DNA from 2 places in the Streptomyces sp. NBC_00726 genome. Region 1 is predicted to be linked to the other one. Evidence: riboswitches for the same ligand, from Rfam matches in the RefSeq annotation. Region 1 holds a riboswitch; the other holds the start of a gene.
The links. A riboswitch is a leader RNA that binds a small molecule or an ion and turns the genes downstream of it on or off. The one in region 1 is predicted to bind cobalamin.
Positions count from the first base shown of each region.

Region 1 (3,834 bases):
CGACGAGGTCCTCTTCGCCACCGGCCGCGCCCCGCGCACCGAGGACCTGGGCCTGGAGACGGTCGGCCAGGAACCCGGCACCTGGCTCGTCGTGGACGACACCTGCCGGGTCGAGGGCACGGACTGGCTCTACGCGGCCGGCGACGTCAACCACCGGGCGCTCCTGACCCACCAGGGCAAGTACCAGGCACGCATCACGGGCGACGCGATCGGCGCCCGCGCGCAGGGCAAGCGGCTGGACACCGCCCGCTGGGGCGCCCACGCGGCGACCGCCGACCACGCGGCCGTCCCGCAGGTCGTCTTCACCGACCCGGAGGCCGCGTCGGTGGGCCTCTCCCTCGCCGAGGCGGAACGGGTCGGCCGCCGGGTCCGCGCCGTCGACTACGACCTCGCCTCGGTGGCCGGGTCCGGTCTGTACGCGGACGGCTACCGGGGCCGCGCCCGCATGGTCGTGGACCTCGACCGCGAAGTCCTGCTGGGCGTCACCTTCGTCGGCCCGGGCATCGGCGAACTGCTCCACTCGGCGACGATGGCGGTCGCGGGCGAGATCCCCATCGACCGGTTGTGGCACGTGGTTCCGTCGTACCCGACGATCAGCGAGGTGTGGCTGAGGCTGCTGGAGACGTACCGGGGGTAGGCGCCGCGTGCGGGACCTCCGCGATGCGATCAGGCCGGGGGCGCGCTGTCGCTGGTGGTGACGCGGACGTGGTCCACGACGAGTTCGCCGGGGAAAACGGTGTTGCCGTCGGGGTCGCCGGACCCGCCGGCGAGTGGGCGTCCGGCGCGGAGGTTCCAGCGCCCCGAGCGCCCGGTCAGTTCCGTCAGCGTGAGCGGGGCGACGTCGAGGCGCCAGAACGCCTGCGGCGGCAACGCCAGCGCGTGGACCACGGCCGCGCGCACCAGGGGCGGTTCGGCGACGGCCAGCACCCGGCCGGCACCGGTCAGCGAGTCGAGCCAGGCGCCCGCCCTGGCGCACAGGCCGAGCAGCGACTCGCCGCCGTGCGGGGCGGCCGACGGGTCGCCCAGCCAGGCCGCGACCCCGTCCGGCTCCCGCGCACTCACCTCGTCCAGCCGGGCCCCCGACCAGCGCCCCAACTCCCAGTCCCGCAACCCCGGTTCGCCCGTCGAGCGCAGCCCCAGCGCCTCCGCCGTCCGGGCGCACCGCTCGGACGGCCCGTGCACTGCCCGGTCCGTTTCCGGGACGTGGGGCGCGGCCAGCCGGGCCGCCCGCACGCCGGACGCGTCGAGCGCCGCGTCGCCGGCGAACCGGGCCTCGCGCAGCGCCGCGTTCATCGCCGGTGAGATCAACATCACCCGTACCGTCATTACCACCCTCAACTTCCCGAACACCGGCCCCACGGCCAAGCACACCATGGCATCCGGGCCCCACGGACCGCTTGTAAGGGGCATGGCGGTGCCCGGTGTCCAGGGGGTATGGTCGCGGCGACATGACGAGGGTGTGAAGGAAGTCCGGTGAGAATCCGGCACGGTCGCGCCACTGTGTACCCGCGCACGCGGGAAGTCAGACCCAGCACCTTCGTCTCAGGCACCACGATCGGGACGCGTGTTCCCACAGGAGGTTCTGCCATGGCGCAGACTGCTGCCCCCGCCACCGGCGCATCCGCCATCACCCCCATCTCCCTGAAGGCCATTGCCCCTTGGGCGGTCTTCTTCGGCATCCTCATGCTGGTCCTGCTCTACTTCGTGGGCGCCGAGCAGGGCGCCACGGCCGTCATCTCGGGCGAGGGCGTCCACGAGTGGGTCCACGACGGCCGCCACCTCCTCGGCTTCCCCTGCCACTGACCGACCGACCGGCTGATCCAGGGGAATCCCTCATGAACTCCATATCCGTCAGAGCCCTGCTGGTCCGCGGCATGCTGGCCGGACTGGTCGCGGGCGCGCTCGCGCTGCTCGTCGCCTACTTCCTCGGCGAGTCCCGGGTCGACTCGGCCATCGCGCTCGAAGAGGCCGCGCACAGCGCCCACGGCCACGACCACGGCGCCGCCGAGGAACTCGTCAGCCGCGGCATGCAGTCCACCGCGGGCCTGGCCACCGGTGTGCTCGTCTTCGGCGTCGCGGTCGGCGGCATCGCCGCGCTCGTGTTCTGTTACGCGCTGGGCCGGATGGGCCGGTTCGGCCCGCGTGCCACGGCCGCGCTGATCGCGGGCGCCGCCCTGGTGAGCGTGTACATCGTGCCGTTCCTGAAGTACCCGGCCAACCCGCCGGCCGTCGGCAACCCCGACACCATCGGCAAACGCACCGCGCTGTTCTTCCTGATGGTCGCCCTCAGTGTGCTGCTCGCGGTCGCCGCCGTCATCGTCGGCAAGCGCCTCGCACCCCGCCTGGGCAACTGGAACGCGACGGTCGCCGCGGCCGCCGGTTACGTACTGCTGATCGCCCTCGCCTATGTGTTCCTGCCCTCGTTCAACGAGGTCGGCAAGGACTTCCCGGCCACGCTGCTGTGGCAGTTCCGGCTGGCCACGCTCGCGGTGCAGGCCACGCTGTGGACCACCTTCGGCCTGCTCTTCGGCCACCTCACCGAACGCCTGCTGGTGCCGAGGGCCGACACGGCCGCGGACGGCCGGGCGAACCGGACCGCCGCCGCGGTGGGCTGACGGCCGGCCGCGTACGTGCCGCAACGGGCGGAGCCCGCCGGGTGATCACCGGTGGGCTCCGCCCGTTTCTACGCCGTCCACTCGGCCAGGTAGTACTTCAGCGACTCGTCCTCGTCCACGAGGCGCATCCCGGCCGCCGTCATGACGCGCTGCGAGGCGATGTTGCCGGTGTCGGCGTCCCCGCGCACCCGGACGACGCCCTGTTCCCGGGCGAACCGCAACAGCGCCCGAAGCGCCTCGGAGGCGTAACCCCGCCCGCGTGCCGACTCCACCAGCCCGTAGCCGATCGTGACACTCCGCCGCTCGTCCGGCGCGGCGTGGAAGCCGATGCCGCCGATGACCACACCGTCTTCGCGGAGCCGTATCTCGTACGAACCGAAGGGGGTCGGATCGCCGCTCCTCAGACACGTGACGAGGAAGCGCGCGGCGGCCCCCCGCTCGCCGGGGGAGGGGTAGCCGGGCGCCCAGCGCGTCCCGGCCGGCGGCGAAGCGGTGGCGACGAACTCGGCGTAGGCGGGGGTCATCGGGCGCAGGACCAGGCGCGGCGTTTCAAGGTCGGTCATGGTCCTCTGGACTATCACGCGCCCGCCGCTTCCGGCACCCGAAATACGACAGGTGCCCGTACGCGGTTACGCGGACCCGAGGTCACCGGACAGCGCGGCGGCCAGCCGCAACTGCGTGTCCGCCTCGGCCTGCCGCCCCTGGCGCTCCAGGGTCCGGCCGAGCATCAGCCGGGCGTAGTGCTCCACCGGATCGCGCTCCAGAACCGCACGAAGCTCCGTCTCGGCCCGCCCGAGGCTCGCCGAGTGGTAGTAGGCGCGGGCCAGCAGCAGCCGGGGCGCGACCTGCTCCGGAACCTCCGCGACGAGTCCGTCCAGGATGCGGGCCGCGGTCGTGTACTCCTTCGCGTCGAAGAAGAACCCCGCGCGCTCCCAGCGCTCGGCGGCGGTGCCGAACTCGTAGTAGCCGTCGCTCATGTCGTCTCCTCGGTCGGTCGAGCGTCCGATCCTCACAACACCGGCAGGTGGTTTAACATTCCACTAATTGTCCGGCGTGGGTGCCATCCGTCCCCACCCGCGGCGGAATAGGTTGAGCGCCATGAGCAATCTCGATCGCCAGGCCGTCCCCACCGTCTGCGGGGGCCGTGGTTTCGTCGTCGCGGAGCCCGTACGTGAGCTGCTCGCCCCGCGCAAGGTGCGGCTCGGCGAGTCCACCGAGG
Region 1 is NZ_CP108983.1:6,353,678-6,357,511, forward strand. Features, by position in the region: gene OG338_RS28245 (dihydrolipoyl dehydrogenase family protein) at 1-637, shown strand, start outside; gene OG338_RS28250 (histidine phosphatase family protein) at 667-1,326, opposite strand; adenosylcobalamin (AdoCbl) riboswitch at 1,451-1,542, shown strand; gene OG338_RS28255 (CbtB-domain containing protein) at 1,588-1,803, shown strand; gene OG338_RS28260 (CbtA family protein) at 1,836-2,615, shown strand; gene OG338_RS28265 (GNAT family N-acetyltransferase) at 2,684-3,178, opposite strand; gene OG338_RS28270 (tetratricopeptide repeat protein) at 3,245-3,592, opposite strand; gene OG338_RS28275 (pirin family protein) at 3,714-3,834, shown strand, end outside.

Region 2 (3,834 bases), 5.2 Mb from region 1:
GCTCAAGCAGCGAGACGTCGCCCCGGAACTTGTTGACCAGGTATCCCGCGACCAGCTCCTGGTCCTCCGGCGCGAGCAGCGCCGTCGTGCCGAAGAACGAGGCGAAGACCCCGCCCCGGTCGATGTCCCCGACCACCACGACCGGGAAGCGCGCGGCCCGGGCGATGCCCATGTTCACGATGTCCGTGCGGCGCAGGTTGATCTCGGCGGGCGAGCCCGCGCCCTCGCAGATCACCGCGTCGTACGTGCTCCGCAGCTGCTCCAGGCAGTCCGTGACGGTGGACAGCAGGCGCTCCTGCCGCCCGCCGTGGTAGCCGCGGGCGCTCATCTCGCCGACCGGCCGCCCCATCAGGACGACCTGGCTGGAGCGGTCGCCGCCGGGCTTGAGCAGCACCGGGTTCATCAGGGCGGTCGGCTCGACACGGGCGGCCTGGGCCTGCATCGCCTGGGCCCGGCCGATCTCCGCGCCCTCGCGGGTGACGAAGGAGTTCAGCGACATGTTCTGCGCCTTGAACGGGGCGACCTTCACGCCCCGGCGCACCAGCCAGCGGCAGATGCCCGCCGTGACGACGCTCTTGCCCGCGTCCGATGTGGTCCCGGCGACCAGCAGTCCGCCGCTCATATCGCTCTCCGTCCAGGTATACGAGGTCTGCGGGACCGGCGAGCGAGCGCCCCCGCGCCCAGCCGGGCGGCCACGCCGACGCCGAGGGCCAGCACGCCCACCCGGCGCGAGAGCCGCACCGCGCGCTCGATGTCCGCGGTCTCCACCGCCCGGCCGGCCGCCCCGTTGAGCACGGGCCGGTGCTCGACCCGGCCGCCGTAGGTGAGGGTCCCGCCCAGCCGTACGCCGAGCGCCCCGGCGAACGCGGCCTCCACCGGCCCCGCGTTGGGGCTCGGGTGCTTGGCGGCGTCCGCCCGCCAGGCCCGTACCGCCTCCCGGGGCCGGCCGCCCGAGGCCACGGCGAGCAGGGCGGTGAGCCGGGCGCCGGGCCAGCCCGCGAGGTCGTCCAGCCGGGCCGAGGCCCAGCCGTACCGCAGATGGCGCGGCGACTTGTGGCCGACCATCGCGTCGAGCGTGTTGGCGGCGCGGAAGCCGACGAGCCCGGGGACCCCTGCGAGGGCGCCCCAGACGAGGGCGCCGACCACCGCGTCCGAGGTGTTCTCGGCGACGGACTCCACGACGGCGCGCGCGATCCCGGGGCCGTCCAGCGCCTGCGGGTCGCGCCCGCACAGATGCGGCAGCCGCTCCCGGGCCGCCTCGACGTCCCCCGCGGCGAGCGCCCCGCCGATGGCCCGGGCCTCCCGCCCCAGCGACGTACCGCCGACGACGGACCAGGTGGCGGCGGCGGTCAGGGCCACGGACGCGGCGGGGTGGCGGCGAAGGGCGCGGGCGGCGAGCGCGGCGCTCCCGGCGGCGCCCCCGGCGCAGATCAGGGTGTGCAGGGCGCCCCGGCCGCGGTGGTCGCGCCAGAGCCGGTCCTCGACGGCCGCGGCGGCCCGCCCGAAGGCGGCGACCGGGTGGCCCCTGCGGGGGTCACCGAGCAGCAGGTCGGCGATCAGGCCGGCGGTGGCGCCGTACGCGTAGATGCGATCGGCACGCACGGCTCAGCCGGCCGTACCGGAGTCCGCCGGCAGAGGCTGTGGGGAGAGGGGCGCACGGCAGCCGGGCATGGCGATATGTCCTCACTCAGGGTCCGCGCCCTGGTTCGACGTGACGGCGGCAGGAGTCTCCTGGCTTCCGGATCGGCGGATTCCCCGGTCTTCCAGTCCGCTCGCGCGGGCCGTGACGTGCGGTGGGGGACCGCTCCCCGGTGACAGTGGCGGGACCGCGCCGGATTCGCACCGGCTTCCTCTGCTGTCGCCGTAATGGCTCCGGCAGTCCACCACGCCCCGCGAACGCCCGTCAACTCGCCGTTGACCTGCGGCGGCGGGGTGTGGGCGGACGCACATCGGGCCGGACGCGCACGAGGTGCGTCCGGCCCGGGGGAGGGGGTGCCGCGTCAGGCGACGATCAGATAGATGCCGTACGCGACCGCCGCCGCGCACAGCCCGAAGCAGACGTACGCCCCGGCGCGCGCCAGCAGGACCGAGGAGCCCGCCGGACCGCCCTGCGCGGCCGGTTCCGGCTGCTTGGAGAGGCCGACGATGCCGAGCGTGAAGAGGCCCACCAGGGCGACGGTGGTGACGAGGGAGACGCCGAAGACGGTGCCCAGAGCTGCCCAGTCGATGTTCATACGGGTGTCCTTTACCGGAGTGCCGGGTCGGTCAGACCGTGGCGGGTCGGGCCGGATCGGCGGCGGCGGGTGCGGCGGGCGCCGGAATGGTGGCGGCGAGGTCGTGCGCCTGGGCCGCGGTGGGCGGCGGGCTCACGGCCGCGATGGCCTGGGTGACGACACCGGCGGGCTCGGCCGGGGCCGCGTCCTCGGTGCCGGGTGCGACATCGCCGTGGCCGACCGGCTTGCGGCGCGAGAGCACCCAGATCGCCCCGGAACCAGCGACCAGCAGGGCCGCGACGACCACGACGCCCCAGGTGCCCTGCTTCGTCAGGAACTCGGCACCCGCGCCGACCAGACCGGCGGCCGGCAGGGTCAGGCCCCAGGCGACGAACATCCGGGTGGCGGTGGACCAGCGGACCACACCCCCGGCCCGGCCGAGGCCCGCGCCCATCACGGCCCCGGAGCAGGACTGCGTGGTGGAGAGGGAGAAGCCGAGGTGCGAGGAGGCCAGGATGACGGTGGCCGCGCTGGTCTGGGCGGCGAAGCCCTGCGGGGGCTTCAGCTCGGTCAGGCCGCTGCCCATGGTGCGGATGATGCGCCAGCCGCCGAGGTACGTGCCGAGCGCGATGGCCATTCCGGCGCTGACGATGACCCAGACCGGCGGGTTGGAGCCGGGGGAGAGGACGCCGCCGGTGACCAGGGCCAGCGTGATGATGCCCATCGTCTTCTGCGCGTCGTTGGTGCCGTGGGCGAGCGAGACGAGCCCGGCCGAGGCGATCTGCCCCGCCCGGTAGCCCTTGGCGGTCGCCTTCTCCTGGGCGTCGTTACGGATCTTCCCGCCGATCCGGTACGTGAGCCTGGTGGCCAGGAGCGCGGCCACGCCGGCCACGATCGGGGCGGCGACGGCGGGCAGCAGCACCTTGGTGACGACGGTGCCGCCGTTGACCGACGACCAGCCGGCGGACATCACCGCGGCGCCGATGAGGCCGCCGAACAGTGCGTGGGAGGAGCTGGACGGGAGCCCGACCAGCCAGGTCAGAAGATTCCACAGGATGGCGCCGACGAGCGCCGCGAAGATGACCTCGGTTCTGAGGCCGTCCTCGTTGACGATCCCGCCGGAGATCGTCTTGGCGACCTCCACGGACAGGAACGCGCCGACCAGATTGAGAACGGCGGACATCGCGACCGCCGTCTTGGGTTTGAGTGCGCCGGTCGAGATGGTGGTGGCCATCGCGTTGGCGGTGTCGTGGAAACCGTTCGTGAAATCGAACACTAGAGCTGTCACGATCACTATCGCGAGCAGCAGCGTGATGTGTTCCATTTACCCAGGCAATCGTTCGACGTCATTGGCACGTGGAACGTAGGCAACTTGAGTGAACGGAAGATGAACTGAGCAGGGCGTTGCGGTGACCCCCGCGGTGGTGGCCGGACGGCGCCCGGAAAGGATCTTCGGATGAGTGACGGACGGCACGACGAGATGGCCCGTGGATGGGGGGCGGTCGTCGCCGCGGCGCGCCGCACGGCGGCCGAGGGACTGGTCGTCGGCACCTCCGGAAACGTCTCGCTGCGGGTCGGCGACACGGTGCTGGTCACACCCAGCGGAGTGCCGTACGACGAG
Region 2 is NZ_CP108983.1:1,124,721-1,128,554, reverse strand. Features, by position in the region: gene OG338_RS05025 (cobyric acid synthase) at 1-622, opposite strand, end outside; gene OG338_RS05020 (cobalamin biosynthesis protein) at 619-1,602, opposite strand; cobalamin riboswitch at 1,725-1,854, opposite strand; gene OG338_RS05015 (hypothetical protein) at 2,001-2,234, opposite strand; gene OG338_RS05010 (anion permease) at 2,266-3,537, opposite strand; gene OG338_RS05005 (class II aldolase/adducin family protein) at 3,670-3,834, shown strand, end outside.
Region 2: another riboswitch for cobalamin. It lies ahead of OG338_RS05020 (cobalamin biosynthesis protein); the one in region 1 lies ahead of OG338_RS28255 (CbtB-domain containing protein).